DNA from 4 places in the Limnohabitans curvus genome. Region 2 is predicted to be linked to each of the others. Evidence: predicted binding sites of a transcription regulator. Region 2 holds the regulator's gene; each other region holds the start of a gene.
The links. The regulator FNR, encoded in region 2, switches genes on or off when oxygen is low (the NO sensors DNR and NnrR bind a similar motif). The targets are predictions, from matches to a motif close to TTGATNNNNATCAA.

Region 1 (5,022 bases), 920 kb from region 2:
TCACCAGAGGAATGTGTGGGTAGGCTTCGGTGGCGGCTTGAATCAAATGCTTGATGAAAGGCTCACCGGCGTATTTGCGTGCGCCAGCGCTGGCTTGCAAGATGACAGGCGCGCCCACGGCGTCGGCCGCCATCATCACGGCTTGCACTTGCTCCAAGTTGTTGACGTTGAAAGCTGGAATGCCGTAACCGTGCTCTGCAGCGTGGTCCAGAAGTTCGCGCATCGATACGAGTGCCATGGGGAAATCCTCAAAAATTAAAAACTGATGTAACTGCTGGCAATTTTAAAGGCGGCAGCTCACCGCACAGCTGACAGACCCAAAAGCCCACCCGCCGTGCAAGATGCTTTAGCGAACTTCGCAAATACGCAGCATGTTGGTGCCGCCTGGCGTGCCCATGGGGTCGCCGCAAGTGATGGCGTAGACATCGCCCGTGTCCACGATTTCGCGTAACTTCAGGTGCGCTTCGGCCTGGGCCAGAGCGGTGTCGCGGTCGGCGCTGGTGTCCATCAACAAGGGGCGCACGTTGCGGAACAAAGCCATGCGGCGTTGTGAGGCCACTTTGGTGGTCACCGCGTAGATGGGAATGTGAATGCGGTGGCGGCTCATCCACAGCGCGGTGGAGCCCGATTCGGTCAAGGCCACGATGGCTTTTGCGCCCAAGTGGTGCGCCGTGAACAAGGCACCCATCGCGATGGTTTGGTCAATGCGGGTGAAGGTTTGGCCTTTGAAGTCGGCGTCCAGTTCCACGTCCTCAGCGGCTTCGGCAGCCTCACAAATCTTGGACATTTCTTGCACGGTCTCAAGCGGGTATTTGCCTGCGGCGGTTTCAGCACTGAGCATGACGGCGTCTGTACCGTCAATCACGGCGTTGGCCACGTCGCTCACCTCGGCGCGCGTGGGCACGGGGTTGGTGATCATGCTTTCCATCATTTGGGTGGCTGTGATCACCACTTTGTCGTGCTGACGCGCCAGCTTGATCATGCGTTTTTGCAACGCGGGCACGGCGGCGTTACCCACCTCGACGGCCAAGTCGCCACGCGCCACCATGATGCCGTCGCTGGCTCGCAAAATTTCTTCTAACAGCGGGATGGCCTCGGCACGCTCAATCTTGGCAATCAAGCCCGGCTTGTGTTTGTATTCAGCGCCAGCCACGTTGGCCAGTTGGCGCGCCATTTCCATGTCGGTGGCGTTTTTGGGGAAGCTCACAGCGAGGTAGTCGGCTTGGAAGCTCATCGCGGTTTTGATGTCTTCCATGTCTTTGCCGGTCAAGGCCGGTGCAGTCAGGCCGCCGCCTTGTTTGTTGATGCCTTTGTTGTTCGACAACTCACCACCCACTTTGACCGTGGTGTGCACTTGTTCACCGCGCACGGCTTCGACGGTCAACACGATCAAGCCGTCGTTGAGCAACAGCAAATCGCCGGGCTTCACGTCGCGGGGCAGTTCTTTGTAGTCCAAACCCACGCCTTGCAAATCGCCGGGTTCGGTGCGTGAGGCGTCGAGCACAAATTTGGCGCCGTTCTCCAACATGACCTTGCCATCCACAAACTTGCCCACGCGAATCTTGGGGCCTTGCAGGTCGGCCATGATGGCCACTTCGCGGCCTGCGCGGGCGGCGGCTTCGCGCACCAGTCGGGCGCGGTCAATGTGGTCTTGGGCTTTGCCGTGGCTGAAATTCAGGCGAACCACGTTCACGCCAGCGCGGATCATGGCTTCCAGCAACGCGGGATCGCTGGAAGCTGGGCCTAAAGTAGCAACAATTTTGGTAGCGTGACGTGCCATGTTTTGTGTCTCCGTATGTGTTTTGTTTGCTTGATTCTTACATGCTTAAAGCACGCCACAGCGGTGTTCTTCAACATATGCACGGGTTAAAACGCATGCTTTTTAGCGCTTATCAGCCTTCGAGTGACAAGGGGTTTGGCGGGTAAACACCCATTCATGTGCGTAAACAGCGATAATCTGTCACTAATTGATGCAAATCAGTGCGCATCATCACAGCTCACCTAAGATTCATCTTCTATGACCACACATATCCAACCTATCCTTCCCGGCGAACCGATGCCGCACCGCAAAGTCATGCGCGAGTGGCTGATTCCATTGGCTGAACGCACCACGGCGCTGGCCATCGTCATGCTCGTCGTTGACTACGTGCTTTGGGGCGCCCTCATGGCCGGCACTGTGTTGTTCGAATCTTGGTGGGCCAAGCTCTTGAGCGGCTGCGCAGCAGGTTTCGTGATTGGCCGTTTGTTCATCTTGGGCCACGACGCGTGCCACCAGAGCCTGACGCCGCACCGCAACCTCAACAAGTGGTTGGGCCGCATCGCCTTCTTGCCCTCGTTGACCGCCTACAGCCTGTGGGACATTGGCCACAACGTGGTGCACCACGGCTACACCAACCTGAAAAACTTCGACTTCGTGTGGGCCCCTTACACCCCCGAAGAATTCGAAGCCCTGAGCACCTTCGAAAAACTGCGTGACCGCGTCTACCGCAGCGGCTGGGCACCTGGCCTGTACTACATGATCGAAATCTGGTGGAACAAGATGGTGTTCCCCAATGAAAAGAACATGCCCACACGCCGCCCGATCTTCATCAAAGACTGCTTGCTGATCACTGCATTCGCCGTGCTTTGGGTCGCTGTCATGGCTTGGGCTGCAATCGCCACTGAGCAAACCATCGGCTACATCTTGTTGATGGGCGTGGGCGTACCCTTCTTCTTCTGGGTCAGCATGATTGGCTTTGTGGTTTATGTGCACCACACTCACGTGGACGTGTCTTGGCACGAAGAGCGCACGGGTTGGTCTAAGGCGTCGCCTTTTGTGTCCACCACCGTGCACTTGACCTTCCCCTTGAACATTGGCGCACTGATGCACCACATCATGGAGCACACCGCGCACCACTTGGACATGAGCATCCCTCTGTACAAGCTGAAGCAAGCGCAAAGCAAACTCGAAGAGTTGCTGCCAGAGCGCATCATCGTTCAGCCTTTCTCTTGGCGCTGGTACTTTCAAACAGCACGCGACTGCAAGCTGTATGACTTCAAGACCGACAGCTGGACCACTTACGACGGCAAGGTCACTAGCCCTCGTGCGATGAAGGCCTAAGCACCCAGCCTTCTCAGCCCCGCAAGTTCACACGAATTTGCGGGGCTTTTTCTTGTACGCTCCATGCCCATGAAGTTCATTGTTTTGTTTTTGTTGGCCGCTGCAGCCACCGCATCGCACGCCATGTGGGTCACAGTCACGCGCAACGAAGTGGCCACCGTTTACATCGACTCCAGCGCCATCAGCAAAATGGGCGGCAACCGCCGCGTGTGGGTGGTGTACGACCTGCAAGCGCCAGACCAAACAGGCCAGCAATCGGTCAAATCAAACATCGATTACGACTGCGCCGAAGGCAAATACAAAACCCTCAGTGCCACCAGCCACCCCAACAAAATGGGCAACGGCCCCGCCATCAAAGTCCTGCCAGTGCCTGAAGGCTGGCGGCCCATCAGCCAAGACAGCATGAGCCGGCAGTTGTTTGCGTTTGCTTGTGCTTGGTGAGTTTTAACCCGCAGCGCGCTTGGTCAAAATCTCGAATGCAGGCAAGGTCTTGCCTTCCAGCACTTCCAAGAAAGCACCACCGCCGGTAGAGATGTAGCCCACTTGTTTTTCGATGCCGTACTTGGCAATGGCTGCCAAGGTGTCGCCACCACCTGCAATGCTGAAAGCGCTCGATTCGGCAATGGCGTGCGCGATGGTTTTGGTGCCGTTCTCGAACGCCGCAAATTCAAACACGCCCACAGGGCCGTTCCACACAATCGTGCCAGCTTGCTTGAGCTGCGCGGCCAGCTTGGCAGCAGTCTCTGGGCCGATGTCCAAGATCATGTCGTCGTCGGCCACGTCGGTGGCTTTCTTCACGGTGGCCACGGCATCTGCGGCGAAGGTTTTGGCGGTCACCACGTCGGTGGGGATTGGCACTTCAGCGCCGCGCGCTTTCATGATGTCGATCACGGCTTTGGCTTCGTCCACCAAGTCATGTTCGGCCAAGCTCTTGCCAATGTTCAGGCCCGCGGCCAGCATGAAGGTGTTGGCAATGCCGCCACCCACGATGAGTTGGTCCACGTTGTTGGCCAAGCTCTTCAAAATGGTCAGCTTGGTGCTGACCTTGCTGCCCGCCACGATGGCGGCCAGTGGACGTTTGGGGTTAGCCAAGGCTTTGGTGATGGCGTCAATCTCGGCGGCCAACAACGGGCCGGCACAGGCCACGGGCGCGTATTGCGCGATGCCGTAGGTCGTGCCTTCGGCGCGGTGCGAGGTGCCAAATGCGTCGTGCACAAAAATGTCGCACAACGCGCCCAACTTGCGGGCCAATTCGTCGTTGTTCTTTTTCTCGCCTTTGTTGACGCGGCAGTTTTCCAGCAGCACCACTTGGCCGGGCTCGACGGTCACGCCGTCCACCCAGTTGGCCACCAGCGGCACATCGCGGCCTAACAACTCGCCCAACCGCTTGGCCACGGGGGCCAAAGAGTCTGCAGATTTGAATTCGCCTTCTGTGGGGCGCCCCAAATGAGAGGTGACCATCACAGCCGCACCAGCCTTGAGCGCCATTTCAATCGCGGGCACAGAAGCGCGCACGCGGGTGTCTTCGGTGATGTTGCCTGCGTCGTCTTGCGGCACATTGAGGTCGGCGCGGATGAACACACGTTTGCCTTTGGCCGAGCCGTTGGCGCACAAATCAGAGAAGCGAATGACGTTCATGGAGGTAAGCGGTAAAAGTAAAAACTAGGGCTATTCTAAAAGTTCGATTAACCGCGCCCCACAAACGGCATTTTGGTCGCCATCACCGTCATGAACAGCACATTGGCCGTCAGCGGCAAACGGGCCATGGCCATGAAGCTGTCCACCACCCCTTGCATGTCCATGCGGGCTTCGGGCTTCACACTGCCGTCTGCTTGCAAAGCGCCTGCGGCAAACTTTTCGGTCATGTCGCTGGCCACGTTGCCAATGTCAATCTGGCCCACCGCAATGTCAAACGCTCGGCC
Region 2 (5,022 bases):
TGAGTGGGGCACACGTCAAGCGGTGCTGTTCGATTTGGCGTCGCGCCGGTTTTATATTTTTGGTTTGGTCTTGTACCCGCAAGACTTTATTTATCTCACGGGCTTGTTGGTGATTTCAGCCTTGGCGCTGTTTTTGTTCACGGCAGTGGCGGGGCGTTTGTGGTGTGGTTATGCCTGTCCGCAAACGGTTTACAGCGAAATTTTCTTGTGGATTGAGCGCAAGGTCGAAGGCGACCGCTCCGCCCGTATGCGCTTGGACGACGCAGACTTCTCGTTGGAGAAGTTGGTTAAGAAGTGGTACAAGCACATCATCTGGATCTTCTTGTCGATCTGGACTGGCTTCACTTTTGTGGGTTACTTCACCCCCATCCGTGAGCTGGCAATGGAGTTTTTCCTGACGCAGATGAGTTCATGGGAACTGTTCTGGGTGTTCTTCTACGCCTTTGCCACGTATGGCAATGCGGGCTTCATGCGTGAGCAAGTGTGTAAATACATGTGTCCTTACGCGCGCTTTCAAAGCGCCATGTTTGACAACGACACACTCATCGTCACGTATGACACAGAGCGTGGCGAACCACGTGGCCCACGTTCTAAGAAAGCCGAAGCAGGAGCTTTGAGCTTGGGTGCCTGCGTGGACTGCACTTTGTGTGTGCAAGTGTGTCCCACCGGCATTGATATCCGCGATGGCTTGCAATACGAATGTATTGGCTGCGGTGCTTGTGCTGACGTGTGCGACACCGTGATGGACAAGATGGGCTACGCCCGTGGTTTGGTACGCTACTCCACGCAAAATGCGATGGACAACAAGTGGACGCCTCAACAAATCTGGCAACGCTTGATGCGGCCTCGTATTCAGATTTACACCATGATCTTGGTGGCGGTGACGGTGGGTTTATTTGTTTCACTCAGTTTGCGCACGCCCTTTAAGGTTGATGTGGTGCGTGACCGCTCAACCTTGTCTCGTATCACCGAATACGGCACGCTGGAAAACGTGTACCGTTTGCAAATCATGAATGCGGCTGAAACTGTTCAAACGTACCGCTTGTCCGTCAAAGGCTTGCCCGGTTTGAAAATCACGACCGATACTGAGGTGATGGTGGACCCTGCACAAGCCCGTTGGGTGGTATTGCGAGCCGATATCCCTTATGGTTCTGTCGAAGGCGGTTCGCACAAAATCACGTTTGAAATCCAGGCCCTGGGTACGGATGACTTCGTGGTCGAGAAATCTGTGTTCATCGTTCCTAGGTAATGCATCATGAAACAAGACACACCTGATACCAAACCTTGGTGGCAATACGGCCATGTATGGCTCATCATTGCGGGGCCTGCTGCAGTGGTTGTGGCTGGCTTCATCACCTTGGCGATTGCGATTCGCATTCCTGACCCCGTGGTGGCCGATGACTACTACCGCCGAGGTTTAGACATCAACAAAACCTTGGCAGCAGAAAAAGACATGCAGTTGGCGCCCGCCATGCAGGCGCGCAACCATGTGGTGACCCCCAAAGCTGAATCAGCTAAGCCAGACACCCCCGCGAAAACCCCATAACTTTTTAGCGCATTCAGCCCTAAACTGAATTAGTTCCTTCTCAGGAGAATCAGAATGTTGGCTCAGCGAATGATGTGGATTGCATGGCCCGCCTTTTTAGTGGCGGGTGTTTTGGAAATGCTGGTGTTTGCATTTGTAGACCCGCAAGACATGCAATGGTTTGGTCAGCCCATTGAGCTTTCACGACAAGGTGTGTACACCTTGTCGTTTTTTGTTTTTTGGAGCATCACAGCGGCATCAAGTGCTTTGACAACCTTGCTCTCGGTGTCGCCATTTGAAATGAACCGTTGCCCGTTGGTGCCCACCGAGCGTCCAGATGGTTGCCCCAAGCAAGAGGCGTGTTGCGAGCCTGTTGCGGTTTAACCTGGCTGACAGGTTTGTGCGTTCACGATAAGTTTGAGCGCGTCTGGATTGAGGATGCGCACGTGGCGCTGCTTGACCTCAACAATGCCGTCTTCCACAAATTTAGAAAACGTGCGGCTCACGGTTTCTAATTTGAGTCCTAAGTAGCTGCCAATCTCTTCACGCGTCATTCGCAAAACCAATTCTGACTGAGAGAAACCCCTGGCGTGCAAGCGTTGCACCAGGTTCAGCAAGAAGGCGGCTAAGCGCTCTTCAGCCCGCATGCTGCCCAGCAGCAACATCACCCCGTTTTCACGCACGATTTCACGGCTCATGATTTTGTGCACATGACGCTGCAGCGAAGTGATTTCGCGTGACAACTCTTCAATGCGATCAAACGGCATCACACACACTTCAGCGTCTTCGAGCGCGACAGCATCACAGGTGTGGTGGTCGCTCACGATGCCATCTAGGCCAATGATTTCGCCCGCCATTTGAAAGCCCGTCACTTGATCGCGGCCATCCTCAGATGAGATGCGTGTCTTGAAAAACCCTGTGCGAATGGCGAACAGCGCGTTGAACTTGTCACCATTTCTGAAAAGGTTATCACCGCGAGTCACTTTGCGACGCGTCGCCACCACCTCATCCACACGTTCCATTTCGCTCTCATTCAAGCCCAAAGGCATGCAGAGCTCTCGCAAATTGCAGTTGGAACAGGCGACTTTGATACTGGTGGAATTCATGGGTGCTGACAGTCGTTTGTGTTGATGCAGGTCAACTTTTTAATGTGCCTGCACGCCTATTATGGAGCGCAAATTTAGGTGTGAACTTATGCATTCTCTTGTCCTCAATCCAGAACTTTTACGGCGCTATGACGTGGCTGGGCCGCGCTACACCTCGTATCCCACGGCAGACCGATTTGTGGAGGCGTTTGGTGAGGCTGACTACTTGCAAGCGCTAGAACAACGCCGCGATGGTGTAGGCGCAAAAGCCTACCCCTTGTCGCTGTATGTACACATCCCGTTTTGTGAGTCGCTGTGTTATTACTGTGCGTGTAACAAAATCATCACCAAGCACCATGAGCGTGGCGCCGAATATTTGCGTTATCTAGAGCGCGAGGTCGATCTCAACATTGCCCACTTAGGTCAAGGCCAAGTGGTGTCGCAGCTTCACCTCGGTGGCGGCAGCCCTACGTTTTTGAGCGATGCAGAGTTGGCGCAACTCATGGCCATGCTGCGCCGCAATTTTCAGTTTGCGCCCGGCGGTGAATACTCGGTTGAGATTGACCCACGCACGGTCACGCGGGAACGATTGGCCGCTTTGGCAGAGCAGGGTTTTAACCGTTTGAGCTTTGGCGTGCAAGACTTTGAACCCGCCGTGCAAAAGGCGGTGCACCGCATCCAGCCCGCAGAGCAAGTGTTTGATTTGGTGGCGGCCTCGCGCGAGCTGGGGTTTGAGTCGGTCAACGTGGATTTGATTTATGGCTTGCCCATGCAAACGCCTGAGACCTTTGAGCGCACGCTGGGCCAGGTGGTCAAGCTTCGTCCAGACCGCATCGCGTTGTATGCCTATGCCCATTTGCCCGAGCGCTTCAAACCGCAACGCCGCATCCATACCCAAGACTTGCCACCTGCGGCCTCTAAGCTGGTCATGCTTTCAAGTGCCATGCGCGTGCTGATGGACGCGGGCTATGTGTATGTGGGCATGGACCACTTCGCATTGCCCACTGATGCGCTGGCGGTGGCCAAGCGTCAGGGCCGTTTACACCGCAACTTTCAGGGCTACAGCACGCAGCCTGATTGCGACTTGATCGCCCTAGGCGTGTCTTCCATTGGCCGTGTGGGTCCGACCTTCAGCCAAAACGTGAAAACATTGGACGAGTACTACGACTTGCTTAACCAAGGCCGCTTGCCCGTTGCGCGTGGCATGGCCCTGACGCGTGATGACTTGGTGCGCCGCACCGTCATCATGGCGCTGATGTGCCAAGGCAGCGTGCTGTTTGAATCGGTGGAGTTGTCGCATTTGGTGGACTTCAAGCAGTATTTCGCCCCAGAGATCAAAGCGTTAGAGGCGATGCAAGAACAAGGTTTGTTGACCATGGATGACGCTGCTATTCACGTGACTGAGCTGGGTTGGTTCTTTGTGCGTGGTGTGGCCATGGTGTTTGACAAATACCTGCAAGCCGACAAGAACCGCGCAAGGTTCTCTAAAATCATCTGATGAACACAACTTTGGCCCTTACCGCACTCCTCATGGGGCTCGCGGGTGGGCCGCACTGTTTGGCCATGTGCGGTGCGGCTTGTGCGGGCATTGGCCGTGCGGCCCAAAAGCAAACGGGAGGGCAGGGCACTTCGGCCATGCTCTTATTTCAATTGGGGCGCGTTGTGGGCTACAGCGCTTTGGGCGCATTGGCGGCCAGCACCATGCAAGGCGTGGGGTGGCTCAGCACACAGTCGGCGGTGTTTCGCCCCTTGTGGACGTTGCTTCACATCGTGGCCTTCATGGTTGGGCTGTTGTTGCTTTGGCGTGGTGAACAACCCATTTGGCTCGAAGGCTTTGGTCGCGGCATTTGGCGGCGTGTGCAGGCGATGACAGCGCACCTCAAATTGCGCAATGGCGGTGCTGTGGTCCTTGGTGTTTTGTGGGCCTTGATGCCTTGCGGTCTTTTGTACGGTGCGCTTTTGGTCGCTGCACTCAGCAACAGCCCCGTTGAAGGTGCTGGTGTGATGGCGCTCTTTGCATTGGGCAGCGCCGTGGTGTTGACGATTGGCCCATGGGTTTGGTTGCGCTTGCGAGGCGTACAAACCGTAGATGGCCGCAGCGGCGCATGGGGTGTGCGTTTGGCCGGGGCCGCACTCGCCGTCAGTTCAGGCTGGGCCTTGTGGATGGGCCTTGTCGAGTACCAAGCCCCGTGGTGCTTGGTGCCTCAGTAATTTCAGCTCGTGATGCCTTTGTAAAACATATAAGCGGCCAGCACATAAAGCACGCTGGCAAACACGCGTTTGAGTTTTTTCACGGGCAGCATGTGTGCTGCTTTTGCGCCTAGCGGGGCTGTGAACACGCTGCAAGCCGCAATGACAGTCAAGGCCGGCACCCAAATGAAACCAAACGCATCGTCAGGCAAACCTTGTACC
Region 3 (5,022 bases), 2.2 Mb from region 2:
GGGCGCATGGCGATTTTCCAAAAGGCCACATCGCCGAGTTTTTTCATCATGGCTTTGGTGAAGTCGGCTTCGCCCACGCTCACGCCACCGCTGGTGATGATGGCATCGGCTTCTTGCGCAGCTTTGGCGAACGCCGCTTCTAAAAGCGCCGGATCGTCGCGCACCACGCCCATGTCGATCACCTCACAGCCCAGACGTGTGAGCAAGCCAAAGATGGTGAAGCGGTTACTGTCGTACACCGCGCCTTCACGCGGTGATTCGCCCAAGCTCATCACTTCGTCACCGGTGGAGAAATAAGCCACGCGCAAATGGCGGTGTACCCGCACATCAGGCAGGCCTAAGCTGGCGATCAACCCAAGGGCGGCCGGTGTGAGGTGTTGTCCCGCTTTCAAGGCGGGTTGGCCTTGCATCAGGTCCTCGCCCGCTAAGCGGCGGTTGTCGCCGGCTTTCAAGAGCTTGGGAGGGAGGGTGACTGTGGTCACATCGTGTTCGGTCTTGATGTGGGCCAACTCTTGCGGCACCACGGTGTCGAGTCCATCGGGCAGGATGGCGCCGGTCATGATCTTCAGGCATTCGCCTGCGTTGACCTTGCCTTGCCAGGCTTTGCCCGCCAGTGCGGTGCCCACCACGCGCAGGGTGAGGGGCTGAGCGGCTTGTAGCTGAGCTGCATCAAACGCAAAGCCATCCATGGCCGAGTTGTTGTGCGCAGGCACGCTGATGGGGGAGATGACGTCTTGTGCCAGTACGCGGCCCAGTGCGTCAAACAAATACAGGTCTTGCGACTCGTCGGTAGACACGGGTTGCACGAGTTCATGCAAAAACGCGTTGACTTGGTCCACGCTCAAGGCTTGTGGGTCGTAGCCTTGCAGGGCAGCGGCGATGTCGTCGATGCTTTTCATGGCGCGGCGTTTTCGAGGGCTTGCAGTTCGTTCAAGGTGTTGACGTTGGCAAAGGCCAGCGGGTCGTCACCCGGGGCGTCAAAGGCCACGACCACGGTGTTGTGCTGTGCGGTCCATGCGTCAATCTTGCGGCCACCGGCGTGGGTGAACTTGACCAAGCTTTCGGAGAGCTCAATTTTCATCAAGCAAAACACAGGTTGCGTGCGAATTTGGGTTTGGCCTTGGTCATCGGTCTCGGGTGCTGCGGCCATGGCGATGTCGGCGTTTTCGCGCACCATGGCTGCGGCCAAGCGCTCGGCCAGGTCGAGTGGCAGGCGCGGTGTGTCGCACGGCACGGTCAGCACGTAGGGCGTTTCGGCGCGCTCTAGGCCCACCAAAAAACCCGACAGCGGCCCTGCAAAGTCAGCCGAGGCATCGGGCCAGACAGAGGCTCCAAACGACTCGTAGGCCGAGAGGTTGCGGTTGGCATTGACCATCACGGTTTCTACTTGGGGGCCTAGGCGCATGAGGGTGTGCAAGGCCAGCGGGATGCCGTTGAAGTTTTGCAAGCCTTTGTCCACGCCGCCCATGCGGCTGCCTCGGCCTCCGGCCAAGATGAGGCCGGTGATGTCTTGGGGTTCAATGCTGTGTGTCATGTGGGTGTGTTGGGTAGGGTTGCGCTTAGCCACCGATGTAGCTCATCTCGACGCGACGTGCCGCAGATGAACCGTCAGGTGAGCTGTCAGCGGGCAGGGAGGCGCGGAGTTCGGAATAGCGGTCGTCGCGGCCTTGCCAAATATGGCCGATGGCCGACGCAATATCGGCATCGCTGGCTTGCCCCCCTCGCATGAGGCTGCGCAAGTCATAGCCCTGTGTGGCAAACAAACAAAGGTAGAGCTTGCCTTCGGTGGAGAGGCGGGCGCGGTTGCAGTCGCGGCAAAACGCTTGGGTCACGCTGCTGATCACACCCACTTCGCCCAAGGCAGGATCGAACACGCCTGCGGCGTTGGCATAGCCCCAGCGTTGTGCGGTTTCGCCTTGTGCGCTGGCCTCTAAGGCCACGAGTGGGAATTCTTGTTGCAGGCGTTGAATCACGTCGGCAGAGGGCAACACATCGTCCATGCACCAGCCATTGGTTGCGCCCACATCCATGTATTCGATGAAGCGCAGCGTGATGCCGCTGCCGCGAAAGTGGCGGGCCATGGGCAAGATTTGGTCGACGTTGGTGCGCCGCTTGACCACCATGTTCACTTTGAGGCCGGTCAATTGGCCGTTGGCATCCAGCCCTAAGCCGGCGTCTTTGGCCGCGGCAATGCCGTCCAGTACATCAGACACGGGGAAGTCCACATCGTTCATGGCGCGGAACACGGCATCGTCCAAGCCGTCTAGGCTCACGGTCACGCGGTTCAGGCCCGCGTCTTTGAGTGACTTGGCTTTGCGGGCCAAGAGCGAGCCGTTGGTGGTGAGGGTGAGGTCTAGCGGCGTACCGTCAGGCGTTTGGATATTGGCCAGCTGGTCCACCAAGATTTCAAGGTTTTTGCGCAACAGAGGCTCGCCACCGGTGAGGCGAATTTTGAGCACGCCGTGGGACACAAACACTTTGGCAAGGCGGGTGATTTCTTCAAAGTTCAGCAAGTCACCATGAGGCAGGTAGGCGTAATCTTTGTTGAACACCTCTTTGGGCATGCAGTAGTTGCAGCGAAAGTTGCAACGGTCGGTCACGCTGATGCGCAAATCATGCAGTGGGCGACCCAAGCTGTCGCTGAGCAAACCATTGGCTGCAATGGGTTGCAAAGGGAGGGTGGCCGGTAAGGCAAGCAGCCGTTGATCGACCAAGGGAATCACGCGTTCAGACATGTTTTGATTTTGCCTGAGCCACGAATCCCCTAAGCCTTGATGTAGATCAGTGCGACAAGCGTTGAGACGGGGCAAAGTAGGGGCATTGCAATTGATAGGAGTAACCCCATGAAAGCTTGGATTGACCTTTTTTCGACCGACTACGGCCTGATGAGCGTGGCTGTGATTGTTTTTATCTTGGCCATGGCTGTGTACTTTTTGCGCGTTTTCCTAGGGTTGATGGACGAAACCGGTAAAAGCACCCACGAATAACAGTTTCAAAGACAACGCAGAGACGCAAGCCCCGTGAAAGTAAAATCGGGGCTAATCCTCTGTGTTTCTTTTTTAACTTTTATAACAAGACACCATGTCCCTGAATAAAGTCACCCCCGGTAGCAAAGTTCCTGAAGCCTTCAACGTGATCATCGAAATCCCGATGAACTCGGATCCTGTGAAGTACGAAGTCGACAAAGAGTCTGGCGCTCTGTTTGTGGACCGTTTCATGGGTACGGCTATGCATTACCCCACCAACTACGGCTACGTACCACAAACCATCGCGGGCGACGGCGACCCCGTGGACGTGTTGGTGATGACACCTTTCCCATTGCCACCTGGCGTGGTGGTGCCTTGCCGTGCGTTGGGCATCTTGTTGATGGAAGACGAAGGCGGCGTGGACGGCAAAGTGTTGGCTGTGCCTACTGAAAAAATCTTGGCCCGTTACAGCAACATCAAGTCTTTAGACGATATCCATGAGTTGCAGTTGCAACAAATTGCCCACTTCTTTGAACACTACAAAGACCTCGAAAAAGGCAAGTGGGTCAAGGTCAAGGGCTGGGAAGGCATTGAGTCTGCCCACAAAGAAATCTTGGACGGTATGGCCAACTACAAGAAGTAATTCTTCGTGGCGTCCATCGAAAGCCCGCTACCTAGCGGGCTTTTTTGTTTCTGCGGGCTTTTTATGCCTGCTTGACTATTGAGGCTCTTGGCGTTTAAAGGGGCTGCGCTCGGCCAAGTGGTCGAGGTAGTTGTCAACACCCGCTGACTCACGTTCAAGAAACCGTTCCACGGCATCTGCAAACGCGGGGTGGGCCAGCCAATGTGCGCTGTAGGTGGGCACGGGCATGAGGGCGCGGGCCATTTTGTGTTCGCCTTGGGCGCCGCCTTCAAAGCGTTGCACGCCGTTGGCGATGCACCAGTTCAAAGGTTGGTAGTAGCAGGCTTCAAAGTGCAGGCAGTCCACGCGCTCTAACGCGCCCCAGTAGCGGCCATAGGCAACGGCCTCTGCGCAGCCTAGCCCCTGCACAGCCACCAAGCTGCTGGCGATGGGGCGGTTGTCGCGCTCGGCCACAAACAGCACCCAGTTCTCAGGCATATCGCGCTGCATGTGTTCAAAGAAGGTGCGGCTCAGGTACGGCGCGTTGCCGTGTTCGAGGTAAGTGCGCTCGTAGCATTGGTAGAAAAAATCCCAGTCAGCTGTGCTGATGGCGGAGCCGACTGAGGTGCGAAACGTCACGCCTGCATCGGCCACGCGGCGGCGTTCTTGTTTGATTTTTTTGCGTTTCTCTTGGGATAGGCTTGCCAAGAAAGTATCGAAGCTCTCAAAGGGCGTGCCTTGCAGGTCGGCGTTGTGCCAATGGAATTGCACGGTTTGTCTCTGCATCAGGCCAAGGGCGTTGCAAGCAGCACGGTCGTCGGAGCTGGTAAACAACAAATGCAACGAGGACAGTTGGTGCTGTTGGGCTACCTCCAACATGGCTTTGAGCAAGGTTTGGCGAGCGGTGGCATCCACAGCCAGTAAGCGTGATCCAGGCACGGGCGTGAACGGCACGGCACACGTGGTTTTGGGGAAGTAGTTCAGGCCGTGGTCGGCATAGGCGTTGGCCCATGCCCAGTCGAACACGTATTCGCCGTAGGAGTGGTCTTTGAGGTAGAGCGCGCTTGCGGCGGCCAATGCCTCGCCTTGCCATAGCGTCACAAATTGCGGAGTCCAGCCCGTCTCGGGTGTGGCACTGCCGCTGGCGTGCAAGGCCGCCAGATAGGCGTGCTGCATGAAGGGCGAGGGCGCGTCTTGCTGAGCGAGCAGTGCATCCCACGCGGCTGCAGGGATATCGAGCGGGCTCGCGTGGACGCGGATGACATAATCCATTTGCTTTTTTAGACCTGTTTTACTTTGGACACGTGCCTGCTGCCATGACTCTCAAAATTTGTGTTGCTCAATTGAATTTCGTGGTGGGCGACATGGCGGGTAACGCCCAGAAGATCATCAATTGCGCCACGGAAGCGTATCAAGACGGCGCGCGCTTGGTGC
Region 4 (5,022 bases), 490 kb from region 2:
CGTGCTGGGCCTCGTCCACCTTCATTTGCGCCACGATGGCGCGGCTGGGCCCGTCGTTCGCGGGCAGTAAACCCAAGTGGCTTTCTAAATGCGCTTCAACCTGACGCTCGGTCTCCACCACAAACCCTAGGCTCATGCGGTCGCCGCCCAGTTTGGCTGCGACATAGCCAATGCCGAACGCGCCTGCGTACCAAAGTGGGTTCAGCAGGCTGGTGCGCCCGCCCAACTCTTGTAGACGGTGTTCGACCCACGCCAAATGGTCGGTTTCCTCGTTGCATGCTGCCGTCAGGTGCTGGCGTAGCGCGTTGTCCTGGGTCGCCAAGGCTTGGGCGGTGTACAGCGCTTGGGCGCACACCTCGCCTACGTGGTTCACGCGCATCAGCGCAGACGCTTCGCGCTTTTCAGCGTCGGTCAGTGGGGCAGGGGTGGGCACTTCGGCCGCCCACATGGGGGTGGGGCGGTTGGCGTGGTGGCGGGCAAACACGGTGCGCAAGGCGCTGTCAGCGGCAATAAGAAGAGCATCCATACGCTGAGTTTAAGACGTAAGCCAAGAGACCTTAGGCGCCAGATAAGCGCCCGCCCATCAGGTTTGTCGTTTTTTGAAGATTCACCATTTCACAAGGGTTTGCGAGGGGTTGGGCTTTTGTTTGTTGCATGAATGCAACGAAACGGCGCTATTTTTGGCTCTTGTCATAGTCCTTTGCGCACTCGTCTGGTTCAATACGTGCAACTTCCCGAAAACGGAGGTTGGTTCTGAAAAATTCAGAACCCCTGTTCAAACCTTGGAGAACCTTGAAATGAAAAAAACCCTCGTTGCATTGGCCGCTTTGGCCGCGACTTCTGCTTTCGCACAATCTTCTGTAACCATCTCTGGTAACGCTGACGTTGGCTACATCAACAAATCTGCCTTCGGCGGTGATGGCAAATTGTTCGGTAAGTCATCTGGCGTTGCTGATGGCCTGAACAGCCCAAACCGCATCATCTTGGAAGTTAAAGAAGACTTGGGTGGCGGTTTGACTGCTCGTTTCTTCAACGAACACGGCATTTCCCCAACAAACACACAAGACTGGGCATCACGCACAGCCAACGGCGCCCCTCAGTACGTTTCAGGTGGTAAGACAGCTACTGCAGACGACCAAATCCCATCAAGCGGCGCACAATCAACTGGCACCAACCGCAACACATTCGTTGCTTTGGGTGGCGGTTTCGGTGAAATCCGTGCCGGTTACATGGTTTCTTCTTTGTACAACACATCAGCCCAATCTGGCTATTTCTTGGGTGTTGAGCAATACGGCGCTTTGTTGAAAGACCACGGCATGGCTGAAGCTGGTGGTTCACGTGCCAACGGTTTGCAGTACACATCGCCAAAGTACGGCATGTTCACGGGTACAGTGCAAAAGCAATACGGTGCTGAGCGTACTTTCACATCTGAAGTTGCAACATCTCCAGTTTTGGATAACAAGGCAGAGCGCACAGCTTTGCGTGCTGACATGGATGCAGGTGCTTTGAAGGCCACTTACGTTCGTACTGACTACACAGCACACAAATCACCTCAAGTGATTGCTGCGGCCGCTGGTGCAAGCAATATTTTTGGCGTTACATCAGCAGCAGTTACATCAGCTACTGTTACTGACATCAAGACCAAGCATGATCACCTGAGCGCGATCTACACTTATGGCCCAGTTGCTGCTACTTACCAGTACAACAAGGCCAGCTTGACTGAAGCTGTTACCGCAGCTAATAGCCGTGAATTGAAGTCTAACCAGTACGGTATCCAATACACCATGGGTGCAGCCTCTGTGTACGCCATCACTGGTAAGGGTACCGTTGATAGTCCAACAGCTCGCGTCAACGACATCAAGAACACACAATACGGTGTTCGTTACAACTTGAGCAAGCGTACATTGGTGTACGCAATGACCGGTACATCCAAAGACAGCGTGCCTACAGCTGCTGACAAAATGTCTAAAGGTACTATGAACGGTATCGGCATGATGCACCAGTTCTAATCACCAAGCTGGCTTAGCCAGTTAAGGATCTAGAAAATCTAAAACCCCATCTCTTGAAAAAGTGGTGGGGTTTTTTTAAATCAAAAAATTATTGGAGACAAAAATGAGTTCAATTTCAAAAATCGCTTTGGCTTGTGCTGCCTTGGTTGCTGCATCTGGCGCATTTGCGCAGAAGGCTGGGGATAATATTGTTAGCGCGGGTATTGCGTTAATTAACACGGACGCATCTGTAGGAACTTTATCGAATCCCAACAGCACTATCAATGGTGCACTGGTCGGCACTTCTGCAACCATTAGTTCCGAGACAACTGTTTCATTTGGTTGGTTGCGTATGTTTACGGATAACGTGGGTGCTGAAATGACCATCGGTATTCCCCCCACTGTTACGCAAGATTTGGCGACGCCTAATGGTCCATCAGCAGCGTTGGCTACCAGTCATCCTGGCGCAGCAAAGATTGATTTGTGGACACCGACAGTAATCGCCAAGTATTTCTTTGGAACATCTAAAGATCAATGGCGTCCCTATGTCGGCCTAGGCGCTTCGCATGTTTCGTTTCACAGCATCAAGACCAGTGCAGATGTTGCAGGGTTGGCTGGAAAATCCGCAGCTTTGTCGTCGTCTTGGGCACCCGTATACAACGCGGGTTTGATTTACAACATTGATGATAAGTGGAGCGTTAGTGGTTCGGTTTCCTATATTCCAGTGACCACTTCAGCCACTTTTGTTGGTGATGCAGCTCACGGCTCAACCACAACAACTGGCGATATCAAACTGAAAACCACAGACTATGTGGTGAAGATGGGCTACCGCTTCTAATCGCACACTGGCTTAGCCAGTTAAGGATTTAAAAGTCTGAAACCCCATCGTGGCAACACGGTGGGGTTTTTTATCGCCTGTGCGAAAACGCCCGTCTTGCTGCTAGTCACTGCGTCAGCTGTAGCTGCTATTGCTCAGTACTTTTCCCAGCGTTGTCGCCGGTTTTCGCAAGCATCTGGCGCTGGAGTTACGTACAAAAAGCTAGTTTGCAAACTGATTTTTTCGTTTGTAAACGAATTTTGAGCGTAGATTTAATCGACGCTTGTGGTGTTTGACCGTTACTGCGGTAACGCTTGTGCTTGGGAAATATCTCACAAGTGTGAGATTTCTGGCACCGCTGCGAAAACCTTAACTTAAGTATTTGGGCATAGTGCGCTGGGTGTTGGGGCGTGTATTTGTCCCAGCATGATGCAATCACACTAACCACGCAGCTGTCAGCGTGACAGCGCAGAACTATTGCTTGTTGACCAAGTCCCAGATGGGTGTATCGCGCTGGTGTTTTGGCAACATGGCACGTCCACGCTGGTCAACATTACCCAAAGCCCTAACGTTTTCACCCTGATTTACGTTGGGCTGTTTAATGGCTGCACGTGTAGGTGCAGGTAACGGTTTGGCCGTTTTGATGGGGTTATAACTTTTTGGGATGCTGGGTTGTGGGGTTGCTTGCTGCTGGGGTTGGGGTAACGGCTTGGGTACAGCAACATGGGCAATGCGTTTAACTTTACTAGCCAGTTGCTTTTTGCGTTTGGTTGCTTGGGGTTTGACAGTGCTGGTGCTGTCTTGCTGGCGCTGAATGACAGCAAGGCGTTGTTGTTGCTGGTACGTGGCTAACGCTTTGTACACGTTGGCGTAAATCAGCTGTTCCAACTGTTGCAGCTCATCTGCACTCAAAAATTCTTGTAATCGCACGGTTGTCCCCCTGTTGTTGTATTTAACAGTGGGGCGATTTTGGGCTAGCGTATTTGCTCCACGAAACCCACAATGTTTGCAGCGCCGTATTGGGCTTGTAGCAACAACTTGGCATCAAATGCGTTGGCGGCTTGGACACGTGTTTTGACCAGCTGACCACCAACACGCACACTGGCTTCAAAGTAATACATCCCAAAATCTCCTTGTGTTTTGTCCCCAGCACGATACGCAGACCTGCAAAAAAATGCGACCACCACGGCCCTAAGAAACAACGATTTGGGGAGGAATTTTGGGTGAAATGCAGGGCTGCAGTAGATAAAAAAAAGTAGGACTAGTTCACTTGCAAGCAAGCAATTCCAAGGGACAACATGGGGTTGGTTACTTGGATGAAGTTCTTCACTATAAGCTTGTGTATTTTTTCAAAAAGTGCGCCAAATTACACAACTGGCCCTGCTTGTATGGCTAAATAAACAAGCGACAAGGACTAAGCACATATGACAAAACTAACGATTGACCCCCAAGTATTGGCAAAACTGCGCCAAGCACACCCAACACCAGCTGCTAGTGCAGCACGTCTGCTGGACAAATATGTGGGAGTTTTGCAGGGACTGATTGACGATGCCATGCAACAAAAGCGCAGCACGTTTATGCGTAAGCGCGGTATCTACAGCGTGAACGTCAGTACCCTGCACCGTTGCGGCCAATTTGGACCAAAACGAACACGACTGCACAAGTGGTTGGACGATAACGACCTCGCGCTAATAAAAATTGTTGAACTGGGTAACAACCTCAACAATGCAAACTCTTGGGTGCAGTTGACCAACTTGGTCACACTGACGGATGAATTAACAGCGGCGGGAAGCTTGCGACAGCTGACGGACGCTGAGATTGACCAGTATTTGGCGGGTGGCGAGGAGCATGAGGAGCAGCTGCTTGCAAGGCTGTACCCAGAGCTAGAGGTGGAATTTACGCAGGAACAGCTGTTACGCAAGTTTGACATTGCCGCCATTGACCAATCATCTTTGCAAAACTACATCACATGGTTGCTGACCGAGGCTACGTTGCTTAACGATGGCAAGCGTGAGTTGTATGCACGCCAAGCCAAAACAATTCTGGCCGTGACTAAGCAACTGGGCGGCAAGTACCTGCAACGCAAAAAACGTAGCCAATTTGGCCGCACTTACTATGACGGATTGAGCGTACAAAACGTGAACAAAGACTTGCGCAGGGCAATGCTTGGCGACTGCTGGGAATACGATGTACGCAGCAGCGTGGTGGCTTGGAAGA

Region 1: B9Z44_RS06855 (fatty acid desaturase) is a predicted target of FNR. The motif match lies at 1,968-1,981, and genes of this name have one in related genera.
Region 3: B9Z44_RS00475 (DUF3149 domain-containing protein) is a predicted target of FNR. The motif match lies at 2,772-2,785, and genes of this name have one in related genera.
Region 4: B9Z44_RS09025 (OmpW/AlkL family protein) is a predicted target of FNR. The motif match lies at 2,080-2,093, and genes of this name have one in related genera.

The regions. Positions count from the first base shown of each region.
Region 1 is NZ_NESP01000001.1:1,364,835-1,369,856, forward strand. Features, by position in the region: gene fba (class II fructose-bisphosphate aldolase) at 1-238, opposite strand, end outside; gene pyk (pyruvate kinase) at 347-1,780, opposite strand; gene B9Z44_RS06855 (fatty acid desaturase) at 2,018-3,100, shown strand; gene B9Z44_RS06860 (surface-adhesin E family protein) at 3,170-3,541, shown strand; gene B9Z44_RS06865 (phosphoglycerate kinase) at 3,545-4,738, opposite strand; gene B9Z44_RS06870 (SDR family oxidoreductase) at 4,786-5,022, opposite strand, start outside.
Region 2 is NZ_NESP01000001.1:2,280,601-2,285,622, forward strand. Features, by position in the region: gene ccoG (cytochrome c oxidase accessory protein CcoG) at 1-1,249, shown strand, start outside; gene B9Z44_RS11430 (FixH family protein) at 1,256-1,546, shown strand; gene B9Z44_RS11435 (hypothetical protein) at 1,601-1,909, shown strand; gene fnr (fumarate/nitrate reduction transcriptional regulator Fnr) at 1,906-2,643, opposite strand; gene hemN (oxygen-independent coproporphyrinogen III oxidase) at 2,720-4,108, shown strand; gene B9Z44_RS11450 (sulfite exporter TauE/SafE family protein) at 4,108-4,821, shown strand; gene B9Z44_RS11455 (sulfite exporter TauE/SafE family protein) at 4,824-5,022, opposite strand, start outside.
Region 3 is NZ_NESP01000001.1:114,559-119,580, reverse strand. Features, by position in the region: gene moeA (molybdopterin molybdotransferase MoeA) at 1-899, opposite strand, end outside; gene mobA (molybdenum cofactor guanylyltransferase MobA) at 896-1,534, opposite strand; gene moaA (GTP 3',8-cyclase MoaA) at 1,560-2,735, opposite strand; gene B9Z44_RS00475 (DUF3149 domain-containing protein) at 2,844-2,987, shown strand; gene ppa (inorganic diphosphatase) at 3,082-3,609, shown strand; gene B9Z44_RS00465 (GNAT family N-acetyltransferase) at 3,685-4,860, opposite strand; gene B9Z44_RS00460 (NAD+ synthase) at 4,905-5,022, shown strand, end outside.
Region 4 is NZ_NESP01000001.1:1,789,213-1,794,234, forward strand. Features, by position in the region: gene coq7 (2-polyprenyl-3-methyl-6-methoxy-1,4-benzoquinone monooxygenase) at 1-526, opposite strand, end outside; gene B9Z44_RS09020 (porin) at 798-2,009, shown strand; gene B9Z44_RS09025 (OmpW/AlkL family protein) at 2,113-2,826, shown strand; gene B9Z44_RS09030 (hypothetical protein) at 3,280-3,735, opposite strand; gene B9Z44_RS15185 (hypothetical protein) at 3,780-3,926, opposite strand; gene B9Z44_RS09035 (hypothetical protein) at 4,230-5,022, shown strand, end outside.